DNA from 4 places in the Lactobacillus sp. M0403 genome. Region 1 is predicted to be linked to each of the others. Evidence: predicted binding sites of a transcription regulator. Region 1 holds the regulator's gene; each other region holds the start of a gene.

Region 1 (2,209 bases):
CATCAGATTCAGCTGCAACAGTCTGAACTGCTTGATGTAAGTTCGGATCAAACTGTGCTTTTTCAGCATCAATCTCGCTAATTCCATGATCCTTCATGGCTTTAACAAGCGCATCCAAAGTCATTTGAACACCCTTTTTAAGTTGACGAGAAGCCTCATCATCTACCTTAGTTTCCAATGCTCTTTCTAAGTTATCCATCGCTGGTAAAATATCTTTAGCTAAGGATTGTGATTCATACTTAATCAATTGAGCACGTTCATTGTTGTAGCGATTTTGCATATTCTGCATTTCCGCTTGACTACGAAGGTACTTGTCTTCTAGTTCTTTTTGTTCTTCTTTTAATTCTGCTAATTCTGTTTCAAGCTTTTTTGAAGTCTCAGGCTTCTTACTTTTATCTGTAGTATTAGCCTTTGTATCAGACTTTTTTTCTTCAGCTTTAGTTTGATCTTTGTTTAGATCTTTTTCACTAGCATATTTTTCTTTACTCACGGCTAACCTCCTTTATTTGAATCTACCATAATACTCAAGTAGTTTCTTAGCAAGTTCATTTCTAAAATATTCCAAAAGACCAATTACTTGCGAATATGGCATATTGTTAGGACCAAGTAAAGCAATTACGCCTTTACCATGTGAACCAACACTATATTCCGCAGTGAGCAGACTATAGTCCTTAAGTAAATCACTTGGCAAATCTGAACCCAAACTAACACGAATTGGATACTTACCACTGTCTGAGTTCATACATTGATCAACCATATCCGAAATCAAATCATTGTGATCAATTAACTCATAAACGGAGCGTAAACTTGAAACATCATCCAAAGAAGTATTATTAAGTAAATTAATCTGACCATCAACATACATTTGCTCACTTGTAGCGTCTTTAATGACGTCTTCAACCAACTCAAGTAAATCACTTGCATGAGAATCAGCAAGTTTCTTACCCAAAGTTCGATTAAGCAAAGATGATGTAACTTCATTTAGCGTTTTGCCAATTAACTCATCGTTAATCATTCGGACTGCTTTTTCAATTTCATCACCACTGATGTTACGTGGCAAGTTATAAACTTGATTGTGAACATCACCATCACTAGTAACTAAAATTGCCATCACTTGTCTATTAACTAAGGAGACAATTCTAAAACCAGTTATTGTAATATCATTGTTTTCTGGCCCTTCTGCAAAGGCTGTGTAATTAGTCAAATCAGATAAAATCTTTGCTGCTTCTTGAACAATTTCATTAACCTGATGAAAAGGTTGATCAAGTTGACTAACAATTCTCTTGTAAACAGAGGATGGTATCTTAAGTGGCTCAAGCAAGTTGTCTAAATAGTACCGATAACCGTCCATTGACGGAATTCGTCCACTTGAAAGATGTGTTTTCTCAAGAAGACCTTTATCTTCAAGTGCAGCCATTTCATTTCGAATTGTCGCACTTGAGACTTTCATCGGTAACTGATTCATCACTGTTTTTGAGCCAACAGGATCATGCGTCTGAGTAAAATCATTAATAATTGTTTTTAAAATTAATTCTTGACGTTCGGTCAACATAAATATCGCCCTCACTTTTAGCACTCATACTTTTTTGGTGCTAACAATTATTATGATACTAGCTTTTAGCAGAATGTCAAGTTGAGTGCTAATTTTTTCGCAATTAATTTTAACTTGAATTACTGTTTAAATAAAATTAACTTTGCTGAGCAAAATAAGCCTTAATTTCGTTCTCGTCTGCTTCCATTTGTTTTTTCAAATCATCCAAATTGGCAAATTTAATCTCACCACGTGTATACTTGTACCATTTAATAGTCATTTTTTTGCCATAGGCCTCTTCATCAAAGCCAAATAAATTTGATTCAATTAAAACTTTTTTTCCATCGCCGATAGTTACATTGTATCCAACACTAGTCATTGAATCATACCAATGCCCATCAATCTTTGTTTTTGTGGCATAAACACCAATTTTTGGAATAACCTTATTATCTTGCCAAACCAAATTAGCAGTTGGAAAACCGAGCTTATGCCCGTTGCGCAAACCATGACCAATTTTTCCAGACATCATATATGGAAAGCCAAGAAGTTCATTAGCTAGTTCCATGTCACCATTAACAATGGCTTTTTTTATTTCAGTAGAACCAATTTTTTGTCCACCATATGACTGCTGTGGCACATTGACGATATCGAATCTGCCTTTAGCAAACTTAGGGAAAT
Region 2 (2,209 bases), on a different contig from region 1:
CAATTCGGTTAATCGCTTAGTTAATTGTGACACGGCAAATTTGAAAAAGACTGCCAATGCTGCTGCTAAACAAGTTGAGGATATTGAACTAATAGAACGTAAAATCGGGCTTGAAAATATTCCAGAAAAGCTGCAGGGAATCGCAAGATTACGGCTGACCAATCCGGAACTGTCATTAAAAGAAATTGCTCTGCAAGTTCCGGATGGACCTATTTCAAAGTCAGGTGCAAATCATCGTTTTGCTAAACTACATGAAATGGCACAGAAATTAGAAGAATAAAAAAGATCTCCGAGCTATTTAGCTTGGAGATCTTTTAGTTTAATTAGTATCTAACTACTTCTTTTGGTTGACCATAATTTCATCAATTAAGCCATAATCCTTTGCTTCTTCAGCAGTTAGGTAGTTATCACGTTCAGTATCTTTCTGAATCTTTTCAAGTGGTTGACCAGTAGTTTCGTGAAGAATCTTATTGATCTTTTCACGACTCTTTAAAATTTCATTAGCTGCAATTTGAATATCAGTCTGTTGGCCTTGAGCTCCACCTAAAGGTTGGTGAATCAATACAGTAGAGTTAGGTAAACCAAAACGTTTACCCTTTGCACCACTGGTTAATAAAATGGAAGCCATTGAAGCTGCCATTCCGATTGCAATAGTTGATACATCTGACTTAATGAAGTTCATCGTATCCATAATTGCTAAACCAGAAGTAATTACACCACCGGGTGAGTTGATATAAAGGGAGATGTCCTTAGTGTTGTCTTGAGCATCAAGGAATAATAACTGGGCAATAATTGTATTTGCCATGTCATCATTAATTTCTCCACTGAGCATGATAATTCGATCTTTTAGCAAACGAGAATATATGTCATAAGCGCGTTCGCCACGAGCAGTTTGTTCAATAACTGTAGGTACAAGCATCTTTTTACCTCCTAAAATTAAAGTCATTTTTGTTAGCACTCTAATAAGTACAGTGCTAATTAAATCACTTACATTAAATGCTGTCAATGAAAGTGTATTAATTTTGTATTCTAAGTTACAATGTTCTTATTATATAATACGAAAGTAAACTAAAATATTGGAGGAATAATTTTGAAGCTTTTTAAGAAAATTGCAATTCTTGTGACAACAATGCTTGCTGGCCTAGCATTGTCAACTGGTCTTGCAATTACATCGGTTGAGGCTGATTCTAATCAATCGCAGCAGCCAACGCAAGGAGAAACTAAAACCACTCCTAGCAAGAATAGTAATCAGGGAGAAAATACCGATGAGGAAAATGACAGTGGTGATCCCAATAGTCAACCTGATCCTGGTAATACCAACTCTGATACTCAGAATGATAAGCAGCCGCTAGTAAAAAAGAAAACACCTAAACAAGTAATAACAGGCTATGCAATGATGACTAAAGTTGCTGGTAACAAAAACTATAAGGTTTGGGCAAATGTAACAGACGGTAAAGTTAGCAAAAAAGTCGCTGACGGGATTAATTTTCAATATAGCCATATTCAATCAGACCAACTAATTGAAACTAAAAGTGCACGCTATTGGCGAATTTATGTTAATGGTCGAAAAGTTGGTTATGTAAATGAAAAATTCTTTGCTAGAAACCAAATTGCTGTTCCTAAGACTATTAGCCTGGTTAACAACGAATTTTATGAATTTTTCACACGGGATGCAATTTCATACGTAACTAATTACATGGGTACGGTTATTAGTAATGATGATGTAAAAGTTTCGCGTGAGACTATCTCTTGTGCTACTCCAAAAACTTATACAGTTAAATATACATATGGTGATGCGACAGCAAGCGTCAAAATAACTGTTAGAAAAAGCACTACTGAAGGAATTGCTGATCCTGATGTAACTAATTCGTTCCCTGCGCAGCCTGGTACAAATGAACACCAAGCATGGAAAACACATTATGGTTCTTCAGTTAATTACATTAGTCCTACAGAATACACACCAGAAACAGAATCACATACTCTAACAAGTGGTAATATGACTCTGAAGACAAGATTTTATCAACCAGTTCTTCTGAGCGTAAAGGATCCAACCGATGATAATATTAATCGTGTTGGCCATATTCCAGAAGGTGTAACTGTTTCAAACGGCTGGGCTTATACCAGTTTATTGAGTCACACTTATTTAAGCTCTGGTCACATTGTTGGTTATGATTTGAATAAGTTAACTAATCCATATAATGCTCAACAT
Region 3 (2,209 bases), on a different contig from region 1:
TGATGATCTTTTTAAAGATGGCACGATTGCTTTAACTGTTAATAAGCGCTTCAACTTGAAAGATGTCCATGCTGAGATACCAGTTGGACGCCTTACTTCTGTTACAGGTTTTTCCGGTGCTGGAAAAACGACTTTGATTCTAGACTCACTTTTACCAGCTCTAAAGGCTGAAAAAGAAGGCAGTGCTAAACCTGAGTGGGTGACTAGTCTTACAAGCAATGGCATCAAAAATGTAATCAGCGTTGACTCGTCACCTGTTGGTAAAAACCAACGTTCCACGGTAGCAACATACACAGACATTATGGATAACTTACGTAAGTTATTTGCACAGCAACCACTAGCTAAAGAATTGAAATATCGTGCCTCCCATTTTTCTTATAATAATAAAGAAGGAGCATGTCCGGCATGTGGTGGAACTGGGGTAATTTCACTTGATATTCAGTATTTACCGGACATGGTGGAAACATGTTCTGTATGTGGCGGCCACCGTTTTAATCAAGATGTTTTAAGGGTTAAATGGCATGATTTAAGTATTGCGGACGTGCTGGATTATTCAGTTGATGATGCATTGAAGGAAAATCTTTTTGGGGATGAACCCAAAATTGCTAAGACGATTGAAACTCTGCATGATATGGGGTTAGGTTACCTTCACTTAGGAGAATCAACGCCAGCATTATCAGGTGGAGAAGCACAACGATTGAAATTAACCAGCCATATTCACCGCCAACAAAAGGGCAGCCTCTTTGTTTTTGATGAGCCAACCGTGGGTTTGCATCCAAGCGACGTTAGAACGTTGCTGCAGGTTTTTCAAAAATTGTTAGACCAGCATGCAACAATCATTACAATTACACATGACCTCGATATTATGGCCAATAGTGATTATATGATTGACATGGGTCCGCGTGGCGGATTGAACGGTGGAAAAATAATTGCCTGTGGGACACCTGTGGATATTTCACACCAAAAAGATAGTTTAACGGCAAAATATTTGCGTGAGCACATAAATTTATATCAAAAATAAACCAAAGTCTAGGCCTTGTAGTAGTCGTAAACGCGATTACTGCAAGGTTTTTTGCTACAAAAGAAATTTCACAAATAAAATGTGGAAAAGTTTTGCAAAAAGGTTGCATTCTGTGGATAACCTGTTAGAATATTATATGTAAGCAATTAGCAGTCGAACACATCGAGTGCTAATTACAGATTTTATCCTATAAAGGGGTGCATATTTATGGCATATTTTGACAACGAATTTGATAATTTATTTAACGAACTTAACAACTCTTTCTTTAACGATGATAATAATGGCTCTATCCCAGTTCACTATTCAAGCATGAACATTTCTCCACAAGGAATTAATCAGAGCGAACAAATGCCTGGTCAACCAAAAAAGGAGAAACCAATTGGTGTTGACCTAGTTGAACAAGCTAAAAACAATAAATACGATCCGGTAATCGGTCGTGATGAGCAAATCCAAGAAGTAATAGAAATTTTGAGTAGACGTAAGAAGAACAATCCTGTTTTAGTAGGTCCTGCCGGAGTTGGTAAAACTGCAATTGTTGAAGGCCTAGCTCAAAAGATTGCACAAGGTGATGTTCCTGATAAGATGAAGGACAAGCATATTATTGCAATTAATATTAATGACATGGTTGCAGGCTCAAGTCTACGTGGTAGTTTTGAAGAGCGCCTGAAGAAAGTCATTGATGAAGCAAAGAAGAACCCTAACATCATCTTGTTCATTGATGAAATTCATAACATTGTTGGTGCAGGTTCAACAGATTCTGAAAACAATAGTGGTGATGCCGCAAACATTTTGAAACCTGCTTTGGCAAGTGGCGACTTAAACTTAATCGGTGCAACTACAACAGGGGAATACCGTAGAATTGAAAATGATGCTGCTCTAGCACGTCGTTTCCAACCAGTCCAAGTTCCAGAACCTTCAACTGATGTAACTGTTAAAATTCTGGAAGGGTTAAAGAAAAAATACGAAGACTATCACCACGTTAAATACAGTGACAGTGCTTTGCGTTTAGCAGTTGAATTGTCACAACGGTATATTCAGGGACGCTATTTACCTGATAAAGCAATCGATTTAATGGATGAAGCTGGTGCTAAAAAAGGTCTCGACAGCGTTCCAAGTGATGAAGCCACTCTGAAAAAGAGAATTAGCAGCCTTGAAAGAGAAAAAGCAGAAGCAGCTAAAAATGAAGAC
Region 4 (2,209 bases), on a different contig from region 1:
CAAAATTAAGTCAGGTGCCTCTTTTTTGCTAGGAACATCACGAACCCGCATTACATTATTTAGACCATATTTTGCCTTAGCTAAGGGCGAAGCAGCCATGATTAAGCCAGAACCGTAACTTTCCTCATCTTGCTGATGAGACGCAACTGCCAATACCGCCTTCATTGGATTAAGACCTAATTCAATTGCTTCGCAGCTAGCAAAAAACGATTTATTATCAATCATAAACACTACATTATGAGGTTCATAACGATAATCATACATTTTTTACCACTTCCATTCCGAACTCTTGTTTGTATTACAAATTATACAAACGTAAGTTCGATTCGGCAAGGATTTTTTATTCAACTGCAAGAATTGTCACTTGGTATTCACCCGCAGGAGCTGCAACCTTTACCACTGCTCCAGCTTCTTTTTTATTTATTGCCTGGCCCAAAGGTGAGTCAAAGGAAATTTTGCCTTCGGCAATATCAGCTTCCATTCGTCCAACGATCTGATACTTTTCTGTTTCTTCATCATCATCAAAACGAAGCGTTACTGTTTTACCTAAATCAACTTTGCCATCATCGTTCTTTTCAATTACTTCAGCATATTTCAATTGCTTTTCAAGGTAGCGCAAACGGCTTTGCAGGTGCCCCAAGTCTCTCTTAGCCTCTGTATACTCGGTATTTTCCGATAAATCACCAAGTGATCGGGCCTCCTGCAAAATTTTGATTCGTCTTGGTCGGTCCTTTTTTAAACGAGCAATTTCTTCTTCAATTTTTTGGTAGCCTGTTGGCGTCATTTTCTGATAATAAACCAAAGTTTTATCTCCTTTTTTACTTTTTCGCAAAAAAATTATACAAGTTTTTTTCTTGATATATCAACGTTTTGTTCTATTTTTTAGCACTCGATGAAGAAAAGTGCTAAAAAGTTGTTCACTTTTCGAATAATGGTACTATAATATTAATTGTAAGGAAGAAATGAAAGTCTTTACTTACATATTTAACTAAATTGAAAACAAAAAAATTGAAAGGAAGTTTTAAATTATGGCAAATGATATGATGAATCGTCGTAATGACTTATTTGATGCAATGAATGATTGGTTTGATCTTCCTAGAAAGTTTTTTGACGATACTAATGTTGCCAAATTAATGCAATCAGATGTAATTGAAAACGATAAAGAATATGTGATTAAAGTTGATATGCCAGGAATGGATAAGAGCAACATTAATCTAAGCTACAATAATGGTATTTTAAGCGTTTCAGGCTCAAGAAAGTCATTTAAAGATATGTCCAAGGACAACAGCCTTATTCATCGTGAAAGAATCGATGGTCACATTTCTCGTAGCTTTAGATTACCAAATGTAGTTGCAAGTGAGATCAGTGCAAAGTATGATAATGGTGTATTGACTATTACTTTACCAAAACAAAGTTCTGATCAAAGTGATAATTCAATTCAAATTGATTAGCTTATTTATATTTTAATTGCAAGAAGTTCTAGATAAGTTGCCAATACAACTAATTCTCTAAAGTGGGTTCAGCTATTGAACCCACTTTTCTTTTAGATTAAAATAGAAAGTAATTTAAAATTAGATTAAAAAAGGAGAATTATCTATGGGACATCAAGTTACTGTCCAAGAACTAGAAAAGTTTACGGACAATTTTAATCAAAACCCTAAAAATCAAGTAGTTGCACGTGCAACTCAAAAAAGTGGTGTGTTAGCTGCTGCTTACAATGAACGGGTACAAGGCGAACTAACTCGTGTTTTCTCAACAGAATTAGACACAGAAAACGTTACTAATCAACGTCAATCTGGTCGTTGCTGGGAATTCGCCACTCTAAATATTTTGCGCCACAACTTTGGTAAAAAGCATAACTGTAAGAATTTTACTTTTTCACAAAGTTACAACTTCTTCTGGGACAAAATCGAGCGTGCAAACATTTTTTATGACAACATTTTGGACACAGCAGACAAGCCCCTCAACTCACGGACAGTTAGAGCTATTTTAGAAGGTGCCGGTCAAGATGGTGGTCATTTCCACATGGGAGCTGCTTTGATTGAAAAATATGGTGTTGTACCTTCTTATGCAATGCCGGAAAGTTTTAACGCTAATAACACCAGTGCCTTGGGTAAGGCTTTGGGTGACAAGCTGAAGAAAGACGCTTTGGTTTTGCGTAAACTAAAGCAAGAAGGAAAAGACGAAGAAGTCGAAAAAGCACGTGAAC

Evidence for each region. The regulator HrcA, encoded in region 1, represses chaperone genes, less so after heat shock. The targets are predictions, from matches to a motif close to TTAGCACTCNNNNNNNNNGAGTGCTAA.
Region 2: a site for HrcA is predicted at 952-978, ahead of clpP (ATP-dependent Clp endopeptidase proteolytic subunit ClpP). Genes of this name have one in related genera too.
Region 3: a site for HrcA is predicted at 1,168-1,194, ahead of H3T48_RS01990 (ATP-dependent Clp protease ATP-binding subunit). Genes of this name have one in related genera too.
Region 4: a site for HrcA is predicted at 883-909, ahead of H3T48_RS00855 (Hsp20/alpha crystallin family protein). Genes of this name have one in related genera too.

Annotation. Positions count from the first base shown of each region.
Region 1 covers NZ_JACFQV010000002.1:217,831-220,039, reverse strand. The annotation lists gene grpE (nucleotide exchange factor GrpE) at 1-490, opposite strand, end outside; gene hrcA (heat-inducible transcriptional repressor HrcA) at 503-1,552, opposite strand; gene ribF (riboflavin biosynthesis protein RibF) at 1,689-2,209, opposite strand, start outside.
Region 2 covers NZ_JACFQV010000004.1:12,798-15,006, reverse strand. The annotation lists gene whiA (DNA-binding protein WhiA) at 1-280, shown strand, start outside; gene clpP (ATP-dependent Clp endopeptidase proteolytic subunit ClpP) at 335-919, opposite strand; gene H3T48_RS05740 (SH3-like domain-containing protein) at 1,091-2,209, shown strand, end outside.
Region 3 covers NZ_JACFQV010000001.1:455,943-458,151, reverse strand. The annotation lists gene H3T48_RS01995 (excinuclease ABC subunit UvrA) at 1-1,021, shown strand, start outside; gene H3T48_RS01990 (ATP-dependent Clp protease ATP-binding subunit) at 1,229-2,209, shown strand, end outside.
Region 4 covers NZ_JACFQV010000001.1:200,334-202,542, forward strand. The annotation lists gene H3T48_RS00845 (nucleotidyltransferase) at 1-264, opposite strand, end outside; gene greA (transcription elongation factor GreA) at 341-802, opposite strand; gene H3T48_RS00855 (Hsp20/alpha crystallin family protein) at 1,029-1,451, shown strand; gene H3T48_RS00860 (C1 family peptidase) at 1,597-2,209, shown strand, end outside.